Regions from separate parts of the Achromobacter sp. Root565 genome, predicted to be linked through region 1. Evidence: predicted binding sites of a transcription regulator. Region 1 holds the regulator's gene; the other holds the start of a gene.
What was found. Region 1 encodes FliA, which starts transcription of late flagellar genes. Its sites were predicted from a motif close to CTAAAGTTTNNNNNNNNNNNGCCGNTA; they were not measured.
Positions count from the first base shown of each region.

Region 2: the regulator FliA is predicted to act here: its motif matches at 4,244-4,270, upstream of ASD71_RS24600 (FlxA-like family protein).

Region 1 covers NZ_LMGO01000006.1:391,354-401,216, forward strand. Annotated here, with positions in the region: gene ASD71_RS23160 (methyltransferase regulatory domain-containing protein) at 1-450, opposite strand, end outside; gene ASD71_RS23165 (RNA polymerase sigma factor FliA) at 631-1,386, opposite strand; gene flhD (flagellar transcriptional regulator FlhD) at 1,813-2,136, shown strand; gene flhC (flagellar transcriptional regulator FlhC) at 2,170-2,748, shown strand; gene motA (flagellar motor stator protein MotA) at 2,865-3,734, shown strand; gene motB (flagellar motor protein MotB) at 3,746-4,741, shown strand; gene ASD71_RS23190 (response regulator) at 4,738-5,118, shown strand; gene cheA (chemotaxis protein CheA) at 5,147-7,276, shown strand; gene cheW (chemotaxis protein CheW) at 7,294-7,794, shown strand; gene ASD71_RS23205 (methyl-accepting chemotaxis protein) at 7,888-9,591, shown strand; gene ASD71_RS23210 (CheR family methyltransferase) at 9,600-9,863, shown strand, end outside.
Region 2 covers NZ_LMGO01000007.1:67,272-77,134, forward strand. Annotated here, with positions in the region: gene ftsH (ATP-dependent zinc metalloprotease FtsH) at 1-357, opposite strand, end outside; gene ASD71_RS24580 (RlmE family RNA methyltransferase) at 578-1,210, opposite strand; gene ASD71_RS24585 (YhbY family RNA-binding protein) at 1,229-1,831, shown strand; gene greA (transcription elongation factor GreA) at 1,962-2,438, opposite strand; gene ASD71_RS24595 (solute carrier family 23 protein) at 2,848-4,158, opposite strand; gene ASD71_RS24600 (FlxA-like family protein) at 4,308-4,730, shown strand; gene ASD71_RS24605 (ABC transporter substrate-binding protein) at 4,846-6,171, shown strand; gene ASD71_RS24610 (iron ABC transporter permease) at 6,261-7,973, shown strand; gene ASD71_RS24615 (ABC transporter ATP-binding protein) at 7,970-9,055, shown strand; gene ASD71_RS24620 (LysR family transcriptional regulator) at 9,071-9,863, shown strand, end outside.

The DNA of each region.
Region 1 (9,863 bases):
GACGCCCTCGGGCGCGAGGTTCTCCTTGCAGATGCGCAGGATCGCGTCACGCACTTCCGGCGGCACCCAGCTGAATACGCCGTGGCAAATGATGTAGTCGAACGTGCCGAACTCGGGCGTGATGTCGGTCAGGCTCATGGCGTGCAGATCGAGATTGCGTGCGCCGGCGGCCTCGGCCGCGCGCTGGCCCGCTTCGATCTGTTGCGGCGACAGGTCGACACCGACCGCGCGCGCCTCGGGATAGGCCATTGCGAAGGGCAGCAGGTTGCCGCCTGCCGCGCAGCCGAGTTCCAGCACGCGGGCGCGGCTCAATTCAGGCGTGGAAATCCCATACAGATGCGCCACGGCGCGCAGGCTGCCTGGCGCGGTGTACGAAAAGGGCAGGGAAAGATAGGGGGTTTCGTCGTAGGCGTCAGAAATGGCCTGCGTCAAGCGGTCGGGTGCGCTCATGGCGAAATTCCGGGATGGTCGTGGTGCGCTGCGAGGCTCTTGCGGTTCGCCGCGCACGCGTTGTGGGCTAGACCGAAAGGCTAGCAGCCCCACCGCGCCCCGGAAGGCATGAACAAGGTCCGATTTTCCCCCTGAATCCGCGCTGGCTGAAAGCCGCCCGGCGTCCGCAGGCCGGGAAAATCAGATGATCTGCGCGATCTGCCCCTCCTGGGGCAATTCCTGCCAGGCCTGATCCTTCAGCCGCGCCCGGATGCGCGCGGTCGCCTGCGACCGCAACTGGCACACCCGTGCCTCGGTCACATTCATGATCGCGCCGATTTCCTTCAGGTTCAGCCCCTGCTCGTAACACAGCGACAGCAACAGCTTTTCGCGGTCGGGCAGGGCGTCGATGGCGTGAACCAGAGCCTGCCGGAAGTCGCCGGCCAGCAGCGAGTCCAGCGGGTTGCCGCTGGGCGCGCCGTGATTCAGCGTGGCGGACCAGTCGGCCTGGCCGGACGCCGAATCCGGCTCGGTGGTGAAGTCTTCATAGTGGACGATCTGCACGCCTTGCGCGTCGTGCAGCAGCGTCTGGTATTCGTCGATCGGCAGCTCGAGCTGCGCCGCGATCTCGGCCTCGGTGGGCGCGCGCATCAAACGCTGTTCCAGAAACTGGATCGCTTGGTCGATCTTGCGCGCCTTCGTGCGCACGCTGCGCGGCAACCAATCCTGGCCGCGAAGCTCGTCAAGCATCGCGCCACGGATACGTGTCGTGGCGTAGGTCTCGAACTGCGCGTCCGCGGTTTCCTGGTAACGGCGGACGGCGTCGAGCAGGCCGATCATGCCGGCTTGTATCAAGTCGTCGAGTTCGACGCTGGCGGGTAGCCGGGCGAGCAATTGCAGGGCCAGCTTCCGAACTAGCGGCGCATATTCGACCAGGCTGTCATCTGCGTGGGGCATTGCGGGAATTCTGGCGGAGTCCATCGTGAAGCGCGGTCGTGTTGCCAATTTGCGACATTGTCGACAAGCGCGGCTACGGTAATGCGGGCGAATCTTAAGAATCGCTAAGTTGGCATTGTCGGCAATGGGCGGCCGTTCATTTCAGGAAGTACGCAACGTTTTGAATGCTTATTTGGCAAATTGGCGAGAATTTGTCACGAACTTGTATGTCAAGGTGTGTCTAGAAAGGCACGTTGCGCAACATCAACAAAGATTTGTCATATAAGTCATAGAAAATGACATGACCTGTGGTAAATTTTACTTAATTTGCGAACAAATGATACATTTCGCATTAAAACAGGATGCAGCAAGCGGACAGGTAACAAACGTTGCCTGACGCCACGAGTAATCAAGCCCCTCGGGTGGGATAGGGATAGGGAGTACAGCGTGCAACAAGTCGAAAATTCTTTGCTGGCAGACATTCGCGAAGTGAATCTGTCGTATCTGTTACTGGCTCAGCGCATGTTGCGGGACGATTTCGCCGCATCGATGTTCCGCCTGGGTTTCAGTAACGAAGTCGCTGACATTCTCATGCGTCTCTCGCCGGCGCAACTCGTGAAACTGGCCAGCTCCAGCTCGCTGCTGTGCCGCTTCCGTTTTGACGATTACAGCCTGCTGTCGGCGCTGACCCACGACGTTCTGGGTGGTGCACTGCAGCAAGCACATGCAACCATCCTGCTCGCCAAGCAGCCTGTCGAAGAACTGGCCTGACGGCCTCGCGAATCCCACTCGGACACACCTGTCATGGCCTCCAAGAGCGTTTCCCAGGAAGCGGACGACATCCTGCTTGCCAGCTCCATGATTACGCTGGGCGCGCGCCTTCAGGTGCTTGAGGCTGAAACCAGCCTCAGCCATGATCGCCTCGCCCGCCTGTATCGCGAAATCCGCGGCTGCTCGCCACCCAAGGGCATGCTGCCTTTTTCGGTTGACTGGTTCATGACCTGGCTGCCGAATATTCATTCCTCTCTCTTCTATAACGTGTATTCGTTCCTGAATACGCGCACCACCAGCAAGGGCATACGCGCCACCATCGACGCGTATCGCCTGTATCTCGAGAACGCAGGGCAGGAGACTGCGGACGCCGAGCCCGTCCTGAGCTTCACCCGGGCGTGGATGCTGGTGCGATTCTTCGACAGCGGCATGCTGCAGCTTTCCGCGTGCCGGCAGTGCGGCGGTCATTTCATCGCCCACGCCCACGATCCTCAGTCGGATTTCGTGTGCGCCATCTGCCGTCCGCCACCGCGCGCCGGCAAGACCCGCGCGGCGGCAAAAGCACGCGCCGGCAGCCGCCCAGCCCCCATTGCGACCGCCGCTCCGACCTGATCGGGCGTCCAAATACATCAAAAGCCCTGAAAAACACCCCCTAACCCGCCTTTTTGGGGCAGGGGGGACAGGGGATCATTGACGCAAGTTATAGACTTCGTTGGCAGGGGCCCGTTGTGTTGATTGTTATCGGTTTTCTTGTGGTGATCGTGTCGGTCGTCGGCAGCTTCATGGCGCTGGGCGGACACATGGGCGCGCTTTACCAGCCCTTCGAGCTGACGCTGATCTTCGGCGCGGCGTTCGGAGCGTTCCTGGCGGGCAACAGCAAGAAGTCGCTGATGCTGGTCAAGAAGGCGCTTCCGGACGCGCTCAAGAGCTCGCGCTACGGCAAGGACGTCTACATGGAGCTGATGGCGCTCCTGTACGTGCTGCTGAACAAGGCGCGCCGCGAAGGCCTGATGGCCATCGAGTCGCATATCGAGGATCCGGGCTCCAGCCCGATCTTCAGCGAATATCCCCGTATCGCCAAAGACGAGAAGCTCATGGAGTTCATCACGGACTACCTGCGCATCATGATCAGCGGCAACATGAGCTCGTTCGAGATCGAGACGCTCATGGACGAGGAAATCGAAACCTACCGCCACGAGCGCGAAGTGCCGGCTCATGCGCTGCAGCAGATGGCCGACGGCCTGCCTGCTTTCGGTATCGTGGCCGCGGTGCTGGGCGTGATCAAGGCGCTGGCCGCCGTGGATCAGCCGCCCGCCATCCTGGGTGACCTGATCTCCAAGGCCATGGTCGGCACGTTCCTGGGTATTTTGCTGGCGTACGGCTTTGTGGGTCCGCTGGCCTCCCGCGTGGAGCGCCGCACGGACGAAGCCATGAAGGTGCTCGAATGCATCAAGACGACGCTGCTGGCCAGCATGAACGGCTACCCGCCTCAGCTTGCGGTGGAGTTCGGACGCAAGGTGCTGTTCTCGGCGGTGCGGCCCACCTTCGGTGAGCTGGAAGAGCACGTCCGGCAGACCAAGTCGACCGGCAAGGCCTGACGGAGCGGGCCATGAGCACGGTAAATAATCACCGTGTGGTGATCCGCCGCAAGAAGGTCAAGGGCGGCGGGCACCACGGGGGCAGCTGGAAGATCGCGTACGCCGACTTCATTACGGCAATGATGGCGTTCTTCCTGGTGATGTGGCTGGTCAGCATCGTGCCGAAGGAAGAACTGAAAGGCATCGCCGAGTATTTCCGCATGCCGCTGCGCGTCGCCATCACGGGCGGCCCCAGCAGCTCGGCGGAAACAAGCGCCGTGCCCGGCGGCGGGCAGGACCCGCTGCGCAGCGAGGGCGATGTGCGCCGTGGCCAGGGCAACCGGGTCGAGTCCCAGCCCATGGGCGACGCCGAGCGCCGCGAGCAGCATCGCCTCGAAAACCTCAAGCGGCGCCTCGAGAACGTCATCGAGACGAGCCCCGTCCTGAAATCCTTCCGGCCGCAGCTCCTCATCGACCTGACGACCGAAGGGCTGCGCATCCAGATCATCGACAACCAGAACCGCCCGATGTTCGCGACCGGCCGCGCCGAAGTGCAGCCGTACATGCGCGACATCCTGCGCGAGCTGGGGCCGGTGCTGAACGAATTGCCGAACAGGGTGAGCATCTCCGGTCATACCGACGCGTCGCAGTATGCGCGCGGCGAACGCGCCTACAGCAATTGGGAGCTGTCGGCCGACCGGGCGAACGCCTCGCGCCAGGAATTGGTGGCAGGCGGCATGAACGAAAGCAAGGTCATGCGCATCCAGGGTCTGTCTTCAAGCATGAGTCTGGTTAAAGATGATCCGTATGCAGCCGTTAATAGACGCATCAGCCTGGTGGTGCTCAACCAAAGCACCCAGAAGCGGATCGAGAGCGAGAACGCCGCAGCCGCGGACGTGAGCGCCAAGGATGCGCGCGAGGTGGGGTCGGCCGTGCAGGCGGTGCAAGCCGCCAGCCAGGCCGCAACGGCAACCAAGCAGGGCGAGGCGGAGAACACCCCGCCCGCTGAAGGGGTTCAACAACAATGACGGCAACGATACTCGTGGCGGACGATTCCACGACCATGCGGATGATCGTGCAGGCGACGCTGACCGGCGCAGGCTGGAAGGTGTTGACGGCTTGCAACGGCCAGGAAGCGCTGGAGGTGGCGATGGCCAACCCGGTGGATCTGGTCGTCAGTGACTGGAACATGCCGGTGAAGGGCGGTCTGGAGTTGATCCAGGGGTTGCGCGAAGAGGATCGGTACATGGATGTGCCGGTGCTGGTGCTGACCACCGAGGACGACGTGGACAGCAAGATGGCAGCCCGGGATCTGGGCGTTTGCGGCTGGCTTTCCAAGCCGGTGGATCCCGATGTGCTGGTGGAATTGGCGACCGAACTGCTCGATGAGCAGGCCGGCGCGTAGCAGGTTCATTTAGAAAGGCGTACGGGTCATGAGTTCTGGTTTGGACCTCAGTCAGTTTTACGAGACCTTTTTCGACGAGGCGGACGAGCTGCTTGCGCAAATGGAGCAGCTGTTGCTCGAGCTCGATGTGGGCGCGCCCGACATCGAGCAGCTCAACGCCATCTTCCGCGCGGCCCATTCGATCAAGGGCGGCGCAGCGACGTTCGGCTGTTTCACTCAGCTGGCGGGTACGACCCATCTGCTTGAGAACCTTCTGGACGCGATCCGGCGTGGCGAAATGGCGCTGCGCACGGACATGATTGATATTTTCTTGGAAACGAAAGACGTGCTCAAAAGCCAACTGGATGCCTATCGGGCCTCCGAAGAGCCCGATGACGCCGTGTTTGAGCGTATTTGCGCCGTATTGAGGCAGCTTGCGCTGGAGCATCAGGACCCCGCCGCCGCAGCCGCTGCGCCCGCGCCCGCTGCTGCGCCGGTCGCCGCCCCGGCGCCCGCACCCGTGCAGCAGGCGCCCCAGCCTGCGCCGGCCGCGCCGGTCGAACCTGCCGCATCGGCCGCCGATGCTGACGGCCTGCCGCTGCGCGTGCGCATCACCAAGGTGTCCGACAAGGATGCCGCGTCCCTGCTCGAAGAAATGGGCAACCTGGGCGCCGTCAAGGCGAGCGAACGCGCCAACGGCGTGCTGACCGTCTGGGTGGAAAGCACCTGCACGCCGGAAGACATCGAAGCGGTGTGCTGCTTCATCGTCGACGGCGACCAATTGAACATCGCCCGTGAAGCGGCGCCGGCAAGCGGCGACGCCGCGCCTGTGGCCGCCGAAGCGGCGCCTGCCGCGCAAGCCGCGCCGGTTGCCGAGGCTGCCGCAGCCCCGGTTGCGCCCGAAGCGCCTGCCGCCGATGCTGGCGCGCCGGCCGCCCGTGCCGCCGCGCGTCCGGCCGCTGCCACCGCTGCCCATGCAGACAAGGAATCGACCTCGATCCGCGTCGGCGTCGAAAAAGTCGACCAGGTCATCAACCTGGTGGGTGAGCTTGTCATCACGCAAGCCATGCTGGCGCAGACCGCCTCCACGCTGGATCCGGTGCTGCACGATCGTCTGCTGAACGGCATGGAGCAGCTCGAGCGCAATGCGCGCGATCTGCAGGAAGCCGTCATGTCGATCCGCATGATGCCGATGGACTACGTGTTCAGCCGCTTCCCGCGCCTGGTGCGCGATATCGCCGGCAAGATGGGCAAGCAGATCGAACTGCAAACCTACGGCCGCGCGACCGAGCTGGACAAGAGCCTGATCGAACGCATCATCGACCCGCTGACCCACCTGGTGCGCAACAGCCTGGACCACGGCATCGAAACGCCTGAAAAGCGTGTCGCCGCCGGCAAGGATCCGGTTGGCCAGCTGGTGCTGTCCGCGCAGCACAACGGCGGCAACATCGTCATTGAAGTCAGCGACGACGGTGGTGGCCTGAGCCGCGAGAAGATTCTGAAGAAGGCCATGGCGCAAGGCCTGGCCATCAACGAAAACTCGCCCGACGACGAGATCTGGCAGCTGATTTTCGCGCCTGGTTTCTCCACCGCCGAAAAGGTCACGGACATTTCCGGCCGTGGCGTGGGCATGGACGTGGTGCGCCGGAACATTCAGGACATGGGCGGCCACGTGCAGCTGTCGTGCGAGCCGGGCCACGGCACCACGACGCGCATCGTGCTGCCGCTGACGCTGGCCATTCTGGACGGCATGTCGGTGCGGGTGGGCGAAGAAACCTTCATCCTGCCGCTGAACCACGTCACCGAATCGCTCCAGCCCACCAATGACCAGATCTACTCGGTCGCCGGCAACGAGCGCGTCATGCACGTGCGCGGTGAATACCTGCCGCTGGTCGAGATGCACCGGGTGTTCTCGGTGGGCGAGGCCCAGACCGATCCCACCCAGGCGATCGCCGTCATCATGCAGGCCGAGGACCGGCGCTTCGCGCTGCTGGTCGATCACCTGATCGGGCAGCACCAGGTCGTGGTGAAAAATCTGGAATCGAATTACCGCAAGGTCCCGGGCATTTCCGCCGCCACCATTCTTGGCGATGGCAGCGTGGCCCTGATTGTCGACGTATTTGCGCTCGCGCGCGCCAACCGGGAGCGCTGGTCGCAGCCCGAAGCCGTTCTGAATTGATGGAGCACTAAAAAATCATGGCAGCCAAACCGCAAGCGCAAGCCGCGCGCAATGAAGATGTCGGCAGCGAGTTCCTGGTCTTCACGCTGGGCGACGAGGAATACGGGATCGACATCCTGAAGGTGCAGGAAATCCGCGGCTACGACGCCGACACGGTGACCCGCATCGCGAATGTCCCGCCGTTCATCAAGGGCGTGACGAACCTGCGCGGCATCATCGTGCCGATCGTCGACCTGCGCATCAAGTTCAACCTGGGCCGCGTCGACTACAACGAGCAGACCGTTGTCATCATCCTCAACCTCGACCGCCGTGTCGTTGGCATCGTGGTGGACGGCGTGTCGGACGTGCTGATGCTCAACTCGGGTCAGGTTCGTCCGGCTCCCGAGTTCGGCGCCACGCTGTCGACCGAGTACCTGACGGGCCTGGGCACCGTGGACGAGCGCATGCTGATCCTGGTGGACATTGAAAAGATGATGACCAGCGACGAAATGGCGCTGGTGGAGAAGGTAGCCTCCTGATCGGAGTCTGGCCGGAATGCGGGGTAAAGGCGCCATATTGATCGCGATGTGGCGCTTTCCTTTAACGATTGCAGTCAAGGGATGGTTCTTGTGATGCGCAAGTTTTTCGCGAACATGACGATACGCAGCAGCCTGTTGTGGGTGCTGGCGTTCTTCTCATTCATGTTGGTGATTGGTGCCGCGCTGGGCGTGTTGTCGTTGCGCATCAGCAATGGGACGCTGGCCGAGATCAAGCAATCGCAGGAACTGGACGACGCCGTCGGCCGCGTGGTGATGAGCCACAAGGACACGCTGAACGGCCTGGCGCGTGCCGCCACGTTGAACTACGCGGACATCGTGCGCAGCGTGGGTCAGCCGACCCTGCTGGCGCAAGGACTGTCCAGCGAGGCCGCCGGCCTGCTCGAGCGCGCCAAGGCGTCGCTGAACAAGGGCCAGGCCGAGTTTGATTTCTTCAAGACCTTGCCGCGGCCGCCCGAGGCAGCCGAGGCCCTGAAGGAAATCGACGATGCCTATGCGGCGCTGGTGCAGCAGGGCGTCGCACCCCTGGTCGCCGCGCTGGAAAAGGCCGACATGCCGGCCTACCAGACGCAGATTCAAAAAGTGCAGGATGCGCTGGAAGGCCGCTTTGCGCGCGCCGTCGAAGGCTTTGATTTCTGGCGCGCCAGCAAGATGACGGACGCGTTCGAAGTGGCGCAGGTGCGCTACCAGTTCGTGCTGATGGCCGTCAGCGCCGGCGGCATCATTGCCGCGCTGCTGGTGTTTGCCACGTACGTCTTCCTGCGCCGCCGCGTGCTGCAGCCGCTCAAGGATGCTGGTCACCATTTCGACCGCATTGCCGGCGGCGACCTGACGGCTCGCGTCGAAGCTACCAACACCAATGAAATCGGCCAGCTTTTCGCGGCGCTCAAGCGCATGCAGGAAAGCCTGACCCGCACGGTGGCCTCGGTGCGCCGCGGCGTGGACGAAATCAATGTCGGCTCGCACGAAATCGCGGCCGGCAACACGGACCTGTCCAGCCGCACGGAGCAGCAGGCCGCTTCGCTGGAAGAGACCGCCGCCTCGATGGAGGAGCTGGCCTCGACCGTGAAGCAGAACGCGGACAACGCGCGGCAGGCCAACCAGTTGGCGGCCAGCGCGTCGGACGTGGCCGAGCGCGGTGGCGCGGCGGTGTCGGAAGTGGTGCACACCATGGAAGGCATCTCGGCCAGCTCGCGCAAGATTTCGGAAATCGTGTCGGTCATCGACGGCATCGCTTTCCAGACGAACATCCTGGCGCTGAACGCGGCGGTGGAAGCTGCCCGCGCGGGCGAGCAGGGCAAGGGCTTTGCGGTGGTGGCGGGCGAAGTGCGCTCGCTGGCGCAGCGCAGCGCTCAGGCCGCCAAGGAAATCAAGGGTCTGATCGAGGACTCCGTGACCAAGGTGGGCGCGGGTTCGCAGCAGGTCGAACGCGCCGGCTCCACGATGCAGGAAATCGTGGCTTCGGTGAAGCGCGTGACGGACATCATGGGCGAGATTTCGGCGGCGTCCGAAGAGCAGTCGAGCGGCATCGACCAGGTGAACCGCGCGGTGTCGCAGATGGATGAAGTGACGCAGCAGAACGCGGCGTTGGTGGAACAAGCCGCGGCCGCCGCCGGCTCGCTGCAGGAACAGGCGCAGCGCCTGGCCGAAGCGGTGGCCGTGTTCAAGATCAATACGGGCGAGGTCATCGAAGTGCCGGCGCATCGGCTGTCATCGGTGCGCGCCACCTATGACGACGCCCGCCTGCATGCGCCCGATGCGCCTGCTCTGGGACGCTGAGGATACGCGTGGCAACTTCGGCGAATACGGCCCCGTCCATTTCGGTGGACCGCCAGTTTGATTTCCGTGACGCGGACTTTTCCCGCGTCCGCAAGATGATCCACGCGCGCGCCGGCATTTCGCTCGGCACGCACAAGCGCGAGATGGTCTACAGCCGCCTCGCGCGCCGCCTGCGGGCGTTGGGCGGACAGGACTTCGGCAGTTATCTGGACAGCCTGGAGAACGAGCCCGACGCCGCGGAGTGGGAAGACTTCATCAACGCACTCACGACG
Region 2 (9,863 bases), on a different contig from region 1:
TACCCATACGCCGATCAGGAGCAGCATGGGGAACCACGAGACGAAGATGCTCATCAGGAGCGACTGCTCTTCGCGCGGCTTGCCCGAAACTTGCACGCCGTACTTCAGCAGATCGGAGACCATCCAGAGATCGCCGGGCGAAGTCAGCGTATAGGCGCGGCCCGCGTCCGGGGTGACGTACAGCACGTCGCCTTGAACGTCGACCTTGCGGATGCGTCCCGCCTTGGCGTCGTCCATGAACTGCGTGTAGGTCACGCCGTCCTGGGTCTGGGCACGTCCGTCGAACTGTTTGAAGACGGTGAACAGCACCAGGGCTATCACCATCCAGACAGCGACTTTGGAAAATGAATTGTTCAAGGTCGATCTCCTGCTTTCGATTCCGACCGGCGACTGCGCACCCGCGTATGGCACAGTCACAAGTATGTCAATAGCCCATTCTAACCTGTAGGACGGAGTTGCGTCCTGGCAGCCGTGGGGCCCATTTAATTACATTTGATTCTTGAGTTTTCTGGTCGTCGTCTCGGCGGGCCGGGGTTTTCTTGGCCAGGGCAATCTGCCCCGGATGATTACAGAAGGGTTACTTCAGATCGCGCGCCACCAGAAAGGTTTCAGAGGACTTGTCCCGAGAGGCCTTCGGTTTGCGTTCGACCACCCGCCGGAAGCGCTTCTTGAAGGATTCCACGATCTGCGAGAAGCCCGTGCCGTGGAAAGCCTTGACGATCAGCGCCCCGTTGGGCTTGAGGTGGGCGCAGGAAAATTCCATCGCCAGTTCGCAAACATGCTGGATGCGCGCGGAATCGGCAATACCCACCCCGGACAAGTTGGGGGCCATGTCGGAAATAACAAGGTCCACCGCCCGGGATCCGACCATGTCTTCCAATTGTTTCAAAACTTCGTCTTCGCGGAAGTCGCCCTGGATGAATTCCACGCCCGCGACGGGCTCCATGGGCAGGAGGTCCAGCGCGATGATGCGGCCGTCCACGATGCCGCCCGGCCCGGCGAGCCGCTCGCGCGCCACCTGTGACCAACTGCCCGGGGCGGAGCCCAGGTCGATGACCAGGTCGCCCCGACGCATCAGCTTTTCGGTGTCGAGAATCTCGATCAGCTTGAAAGCGGCGCGGGCGCGATAGCCCTTCTGTTGCGCCAGCTTCACATAGGGATCGTTGATGTGCTGGTGAATCCAGTCTTTAGAGAATTTATTCTTGGCCATTACCGTACAATTCCACGCATGCCTATATTAGAACTTACCTCTCGTGAGCGCAGCGACCTGCGGTCCGCCGCTCACCCTCTGCGCCCCGTCGTCCTGATTGGCGACAACGGGTTGACCGACGCCGTGCTGAAGGAAATCGATCTCGCGCTGACTTCGCATGGCCTCATCAAGGTTCGCGCGGGCGGCGACGACCGTGAAGCCCGGGACGCCATGCTCGCCACGATCTGCGAGACGCTATCCTGCGCGCCTGTGCATCACTTGGGCAAGACCCTGATCCTGTTCCGCCCGCTGCCCGGCAACATCAAGCCCGCCGCGCTGGCCGCCCAGGAACCCGAAGCGCCTGCCAAACGCCGCGCCTCGGAGCCTTACACGCCCAAGAAGCTGGCCGCCGAAGGCAGGACCCTTGCCAAACGCCCGCGCCGCAGCGAATCCGAAGAGCCCGCACCCGCCAAGAAGCGTTACGTCCCTCAGGACGAACTCAACAAGAACGGCAAGCCCATGCGGCCTTCCAACAAGCGCTCCACGGCTGGCGGCCACGGCATTCCGCGCCGCGCCGGCAGCGCGCTGAGCCTGCGCGCCGGAGCCCGCAGCGGCACGAGCCGCAAGACCGCAAAAAGGTAAGTCCAGGCACAAAAACGGGCGCTTTACGCGCCCGGTCCACCATAGCGATCCGCAATGTACCGCGGAATTCAGACGAACGTTGCGTCCGGGCCAGGGTGGTTTGACATTTTTACTGCTTGTGGCGCTTGCGTCAGATGTAACGCACGCCCAGGACTTCGTACTCGCGAACGCCAGCCGGGGCAACGACCTCGACCACATCGCCTTCGCTCTTGCCGATCAACGCGCGAGCCACGGGGCTGGACACGGAAATCAGGTTGGACTTGATATCAGCTTCGACGTCGCCGACGATCTGGTAGGTGACGCGATCGCCCGAATCCAGGTCTTCGATGTCGACGGTAGCGCCAAACACAGCGCGGCCTTCGGCCTCGAGCGAGGACGGGTCGATGAGGTGGGCATTGGAAAGCGTGCCCTCAAGCTCGGCAATCCGGCCCTCGATGAAACCTTGGCGCTCGCGAGCGGCATCGTACTCGGCGTTTTCCGACAGATCACCCTGCGCGCGAGCCTCGGCGATCGCGTTGATCACGGCAGGACGTTCGACGGTTTTCAGCCGTTGGAGCTCTTCTTGCAAGCGCTCGGCCCCGCGCACGGTCAAAGGAATGGCAGACATGTCGTTTCCCAAACAAAAAGTAGAAAAACGCCCCGAAGGAGCGTTCTCGGTGAAGGCCGCAGGACCAGCGCGCTTGCCATGGGCTTGCCATTGGCTTGCCATTTAATGCTTGGAAAAATCTGGCGAGCGGCGCGGGCGACCAAAACAAAACCCCGGCTCGGGTCGGAACCGGGGCAATCAAAGTCATATTGTGGTCAATCTCGACGGGAATTGCAAGCCGCCGGAGAAAACGCCCTTTTCGACGCATTTCGCCGCTGTAACCCGCTAAAACCGGCGATTTCGCGCCGAAAAGCCGTGGCGGCCCAGTTCGGCGCAAACAACGCCCGCGCGGACTGCGGGTTTTCCGGGAGGCGCTAGCGCCCGGAATCTACTGGCCGATAGTCTTTGCGCCGCCCACACCCCGTGTTGTTTACTTCGTGCGGCGCAACAGCGCGTACAGGATGATCGCGCCGAACGTGGCGGTACCGATGCCGCCCAGCGTGAAGTCGCCCAGCTTGATGGTGAAGTCGCCCGCGCCGAGCACCAGCGTGACCGCGGCCACGATGAGGTTGCGGTTGTCGGTGAAATCGACCTGGTTGACCACCCAGATGCGGGCGCCAGCAATGGCGATCAGGCCGAACACCACCACCGACATGCCGCCCAGAACCGGTCCCGGGATCGTCTGGATGAGCGCGCCGAACTTGGGCGAAAAGCCCAGGACGATGGCGATCAGGGCGGCGATCACGAACACCAGCGTGGAATAGATGCGGGTGACCGCCATCACGCCGATGTTTTCGGCGTAGGTGGTGACGCCCGTGCCGCCGGCGGCGCCCGACACCATGGTGGCCACGCCGTCGCCGACGAAGGCTCGGCCCAGGTAGCGGTCCAGGTCGCGGCCCGTCATGGCGCTGACGGCCTTCACGTGCCCCAAGTTTTCGGCCACCAGGATGATGGCGACTGGCACGATGAGACCCATGGCCTCGGCCTTGAAGACCGGCGCCGCGAAGTGCGGCAGGCCGAACCAGGCGGCGGCCGACACGGCGCTGAAGTCGATGGGTTTGCCCAGGCCCAGGCCGTTGGCCAGCACGGCGTAAACGACGCAGGCGAGGATCAGTCCGACGAGGATCAGCAGGCGCTGCACCATGCCGCGTGTGTAAACGGCGATGCCGCCGACGCACACGATCGTGACGATGGCCATGGCGCTGTCAAAGCCCGACGCCCCCATGGCGCCCTTGGCGGCGATGGGCGCGAGATTCAAGCCGATGACCGCGACGACCGCGCCCGTCACCACGGGCGGCATCAGCGTGTCGATCCAGTTGGCGCCGCCGCCCGCCCGCGCATTGACGATCCAGACGATCACGCCGATCAGCGTGTACGCCAAGCCGCAGGCGATGATGGCGCCCAGCGCCACACCGATATTGGCATTGGCGCCTCCGCCGGCATAGCCGGTCACCGCGATCACGCCGCCGATGAATGCAAAGCTGGAACCCAGGTAGCTGGGCACGCGTCCACCCACAAACAGGAAGAAGATCAGCGTGCCGATTCCCGACATCAGGATGGCGACGTTGGGATCGAATCCCATGAGCAGCGGCGCGAGGACGGTCGAGCCGAACATCGCGACGACGTGCTGAGCGCCCATGGCCACGTTCTTGGGCCAGGACAGCCGTTCATCGGGCGCGATGATGACGCCGGGCTCGGCGTCGTCGGCCAGGCGCCAGCGCGGAAAGTAGGAATTGGACATGGATTCCCCGGGGGATGGTACGGATTAGGGTTTCAGACTGCGAGCGGGCGCCAGTGTAAAGGGGGCCATCGAACGGGGGCAACGTTTAAGTTTTGCCGCCGGATTGCCGTACTAGTGGAAACCCCGAAATCCCAGGCAAAGGTACAGTCATGGCGATCAACAGCATCAGCGGCACCTCCCGCATCGGCAGCCTTGCCGACATGTGGGCCGAAAAGATTCAGGCCAACAAGGAAGCGAAGAACGCCTCGGGGCAGGAGGCCGTGTCGGTGAGCGCGGAAGGAAAAATCCGCGTGAACAATCCGGGCGCCGCCAAGGTCGGTAACGCGCAGGCCGCCGAAGAAACCGACAACGACGACGAATACACCCGTCAGATCAAGGAGTTGCAAAAGCAGCTCAAGCGCATCATGGATCAGATCGCCAAAGTGAAGGCGAGCGGCATGTCGGCCGAAATGAAGGCGCAGCAGATCATGGCGCTCAATGCCCAGGCCGTGCAGATCCAAGGCCAGATCTCGCAGCTCCTGGCGAAACAGGCGCAGGCCGCCAAACAGGCTGGCGTGTCGGCCCAAGCCTGATTTGGGCAAGCGACGTGGCGCCGTCACTGATGGCGCGCATCAAAATTTCTGATTGGACGCTTGGCGGGCGTGCCGGTACTGTCTCCAGACAAATCTAAAACCACGGAGACAAACCATGCACGCTATGCGCACAGCCCTGGCGGGAGCGCTGTTGGCCGTTTGCGCGGCGCCGGCCCTGGCCGGCACCGTCACGGTGATCACGTCGTTCCCCAAGGACCTGACCCAGGCCTACAAGACCGCCTTCGAGAAAGCCAATCCAGGCATCACGCTGGAAATCCTGAACAAGAACACGGTGTCGGGCATCGCCTTCGTGCGCGAGACGCCGGCGGGTCAGCGCCCCGAGGTGTTCTGGGCGAGCGCGCCGGATGCGTTCGAAGTGCTGGGACGCGACAAGCTGCTGGCCAAGTCGGCCGACATCGCGAACAAGGACGTGCCGGACAAGATCGGCAGCTACCCCATCAACGACCCGGGCGGCACGTACCTCGGCCAGGCGCTGGCGGGCTACGGCATCATCTACAACACGCGGTACATCGCGGCGCACAAGATCCCCGCGCCCGTCGAATGGAAGGACCTGCTGTCGCCCAAGTGGTTCGGCCACGTGGGCATCACGTCGCCGTCGCGCTCGGGCACGATGCACTTGACCGTGGAAACCATCCTGCAAGGCGAAGGCTGGGATGACGGCTGGAACACACTGCTGCGCATGTCGGGCAACAGCAGCGCCGTCACCGAGCGTTCGTTCGGCGTGCCGGACGGCGTGAACAACGGCCAGTTCGGCGCCGGACCGGTCATCGACTTCTTCGGGCTGTCGAGCAAGTATTCCAAGTTCCCCGTCGAGTTCGTCTATCCGTCGGAGACTGCCATCGTTCCGGCGAACATCGCGCTGATCGAGGGCGCCAAGAACACCGAGGAAGGCAAGAAGTTCATCGCCTTCACGCTGAGCCAGGCGGGCCAGGAGCTGCTGCTGGAGCCGAAGATCTCGCGGCTGCCGGTGCTGCCCTACTCTGCGCTGGCCGGCAAGATTCCGCCGGGCTATCCCGACCCGGCGGAAATCGCCAAGCGCAGCAAGGTCCATTTCGACGCGGACCTGTCGCAGTCGCGCTACTACGTCGTGCAGTCGCTGTACGACCAGACCGTCACGTTCCGGTTGAAGGAATTGCAGGCGGCCACCAAGGCGATCTACGACGCCGAGGCCAAGCTGGGCGACAAGGCCAAGAGCGGCAAGGCGGCGGAATTGCTGGACCAGGCACGCAAGCTGGCGTGGGCGCCGCTGATCGACAGCAAGCAGGCGGCCGACCCCGCGTTTCTGGCGATCTTTGCCGGCAACAAGAAGGACGCGGCCGTCAACCAGCAGATCACGAAGCTTGAAGGCGAGTGGAATGGCCGCGCGCGCGCCAACTACGAAGAAGCCGTAAAGCTGGCACGGCAAGCCGCCGCGCTCTGATCGTCTGGATGCGCTGAACTCGGCAGGCGGGCCTGACCCGCCCGCCGGGGGCCGCGCCTGTCTTCTGGCAACGATATTCGGGAATCTCGATGAATCATTCGAGCCATTCGCGCCTGCCCGCCGGCCCAGTCCTGGCGGCGCTGCTGGTGTTCGGCTTTCTGCTGCTTTTCCTGGCCGTGCCGGTGGGCACGGTCTTTCACAGCGCGTTCGTCAACGCCGACGGCAGCTTCACCACCGGTCATTTCGGCGCGTTCTTCAACCAGCCGTTGATGCGGGAAGCGTTCTTCAACAGCCTGTACGTAGCGGGCTGGTCGGCGCTGCTGGCGTCGCTGATCGCGGTGCCGCTGGCGTACTTCACGGTGCGCTTCGATTTTCGCGGCGCGCTGCTGATCCAGACGCTTGGCGTGCTGCCGCTCATCATGCCGCCCTTCGTGGGCGCAGTGGCCATGCAGCTGATCTTTGGCCGCTCGGGCAGCGTGAACCTGCTGCTCAATGACTGGTTCGGCTTCACGATTCCGTTCATGGAAGGGCTCAACGGCGTCATCTTCGTTGAAGCCATCCACTATTTCCCGTTCATTTTGATGAACCTCGTCGTGGCGCTGCGCAACATCGACGGGGCCATGGAAGAGGCGGCGTTCAACCTGGGGTCGCGCGGGTTCCGGCTGTTTCGGCGCGTGATCTTTCCGTTGGCCCTGCCCGGCTATGTTGCGGGCGCGTCGCTGGTGTTTGTGAAGGTTTTCGACGACTTGGGCACGCCGCTGGTGCTGGGCACGACCAACATGCTGGCGCCGCAGGCGTACCTGCGCATCACGCAGGTGGGGCTGGAGGATCCGCTGGGTTATGTGATCAGCGTGATCATGGTGGGCTTTTCGATCCTGGCGCTGTGGCTGTCGGCGCGCGTGCTCAAGGGGCGCGACTATTCCACGTTGCAGAAGGGCGGCAATTCGATCCAGAAACGCAAGCTGGGTCCGATGGAAAGCGTGCTGGCCTATGGATGGATCATCCTGGTGCTGCTGCTGGTGCTGTCGCCGCATATCGGCGTGCTGCTGTTATCGCTGGCCAGCGTCTGGAGCTATGCGCCCCTGCCGGACGGGTACACGCTGGCGCACTATTCGGCCGTGTTCTCGGAGTCGCAGGGCATGATCGCCAACACGCTGCTGTATTGCGGCCTTGCCGCAGGCATCGACGTGATCCTGGGCACCGCGATCGCGTATCTGATGCTGCGCACCCGGCTGCCGGCGCGGCAGTGGCTGGATTTTCTGGCGTCCGCGGCGCTGGCGATTCCAGGCATCGTGCTGGCCATCGGCTTTTTGCGCACCTTCCGGGGCATCGAGCTGCCGGGCACGGGGACGATGCTGACGTCATCGTGGATCATCATCATGCTCGCGTATTCCGTGCGCCGGTTGCCGTACGCGCTGCGCTCGTGCGTGGCGGCGTTACAGCAGATCCATGTGTCGCTCGAAGAGGCGGCCCAGTCGCTGGGCGCCACGCGCATGAGCACGATCCGGCGCGTGGTGGTGCCGTTGATGGCGGGCGGCATGCTGGCCGGGTTCGTGACCAGCTTTGTGACCGCCGCCGTGGAACTGTCGGCCACCATCATGCTGGTGACCAAGGACAGCCAGGCGCCCATGAGCTATGGCATCTATCTGTACATGCAGAGCGCCGCGGGCCGCGGGCCAGGCGCCGCGCTTGGCGTCCTGGCGGTGGTTGCCGTAGGCATCGGCACATACGTATCGCACCTGCTGGTGGACCGCGCATCGAAGCGCCAGCAACCGGCGCGCAATGAAGGGGAATCCGCATGAAGAAAGTCAGCGTCGAATGCCGCAACATCCAGCTGTCCTACGGCAAGACTGAAGTGCTCAAGGACGTCAGCATCAGCATCGAGCCGGGCGAGTTCTTTGCGCTGCTCGGGCCGTCGGGGTCGGGCAAGTCCACCCTGCTGCGGCTGATCGCAGGATTCAACCGGCACAGCGCGGGGCAGTTGCTGGTGGACGGCAAGGACATCAGCGGCACCCCGCCCTGGCATCGGAACATCGGCATGGTGTTCCAGAACTATGCGCTGTGGCCGCACATGACGGTGTGGGACAACGTGGCATTCGGCCTGGTCGAGCGCAAGCTGCCGCGCGCCGAGATCCGCACCAAGGTGGAAGCTGCGCTCGATCTGGTGGGGCTGTCGCAATATGCCAAGCGGCGTCCCAACCAGCTTTCGGGCGGGCAGCAGCAACGCGTGGCGCTGGCGCGCACCATCGTGATCGAACCTCAGGTGCTCCTGCTGGACGAGCCGCTGTCCAACCTGGACAAGAAGCTGCGGGTGCAGATGCGCCAAGATCTCCTGAGCCTGCAGCGCCGCCTGGGCATAACAACGATCTTCGTCACGCACGACCAGGAAGAAGCGATGACCACCGCCGACCGGATGGCGGTGCTGGACCACGGCGTGGTCCAGCAGATCGGTGCGCCGAGCACGCTGTTCGACTACCCCGTGAACCGCTTCGTGGCGAATTTCGTGGGCACGATGAATGTGCTGGAAGGCAACGTGCGCGAGCGCACCAGCAGCAGCGTGACGCTGGCGGTGGATGGCGTGGGCGACCTGCATCTGCCGCTGACGGGCGACGCGCCCGCAGCCACGCGGCTGGCGGCGAGCTTTCGGCCCCACACGGTGCAGATCGAGATGGCGGACGGCCTGGGCGATGCGCGCTATGTCTGGCTGCCGGGCATCGTGGAAAGCAGCGAGTTTCTGGGCGAGTTCACGCGCTATCAGGTGCAGGTGGGTGAACAGCGGCTGACCGCCGACCAGGCGCATCTGGCCGGCCTGTCGCCGTTTCCCGCGGGCGCGCCGGTGTCGGTGGGATTGGAGCCGACACAGGTGCGGCTGCTGGCGGCCTGACCTACACTCGCGGCCATGGAAATCTACCAGATCCGTGCCTTCGTCACGGTCGCCCGGCTGGGCAACCTGACGAAGGCGGCCGAGGCGCTGTCGCTGACGCAGCCCGCCGTGACCGCGCAGATCAAGTCGCTGGAGCAGAGCCTGGGCGTGGCGCTGTTCGACCGCAACGGCGGCCGTCTGGCCCTGGCCAAGGCGGGCGAGGTGCTGCTGCCCACGGCGGAATCGCTGCTAGTGCTGGGTGCGCAATTCAAGTCCGAGGCGCAGCAATTGCAGGGCAACCTGCATGGCGTCGTCGAACTGGGCGTGCCCAGCGAAAAGCCCGATTTCCTGCGCCTGGGCGAGCTAGCCTCCGCAGTCACGCAGCGCCTGCCGCTGGTTGAGCTGAAGACCCAGACCCAGCCCGCCGCGGCGCTGGCCGAACAGGTCAGCACCGGCCGTCTGCCCGCCGCGCTGACCATCGCGGCCAACGCGCCGCGCGGCGTGCTGTGGCAGCCGCTGCGCAGTGTGCGCTATCGGATTGCGATGCCCGCCGAGCATGCCGCAGTGCTCAAGCGCGGGGGCTGGCGCGAGGTGGCGCAACTGCCGTGGCTGGACGGTCCGTCCGGCAGCCACACGCATCTGTTGCTGCGCGATATGTTCGAGCGCCACGGACTGTCGCCGCGCATCGTCATGCAGAACGACGACCAGGCCAACATGGATGCGCTAGTGCGGGCCGGCGCGGGCTGCGCGCTGTTACGCGAGGAAACCGCACTTGCGGGCGCCGCCTCCAGCGACTTCATCGTGTGGGGCCAGGCGCGCGTGGACGCGG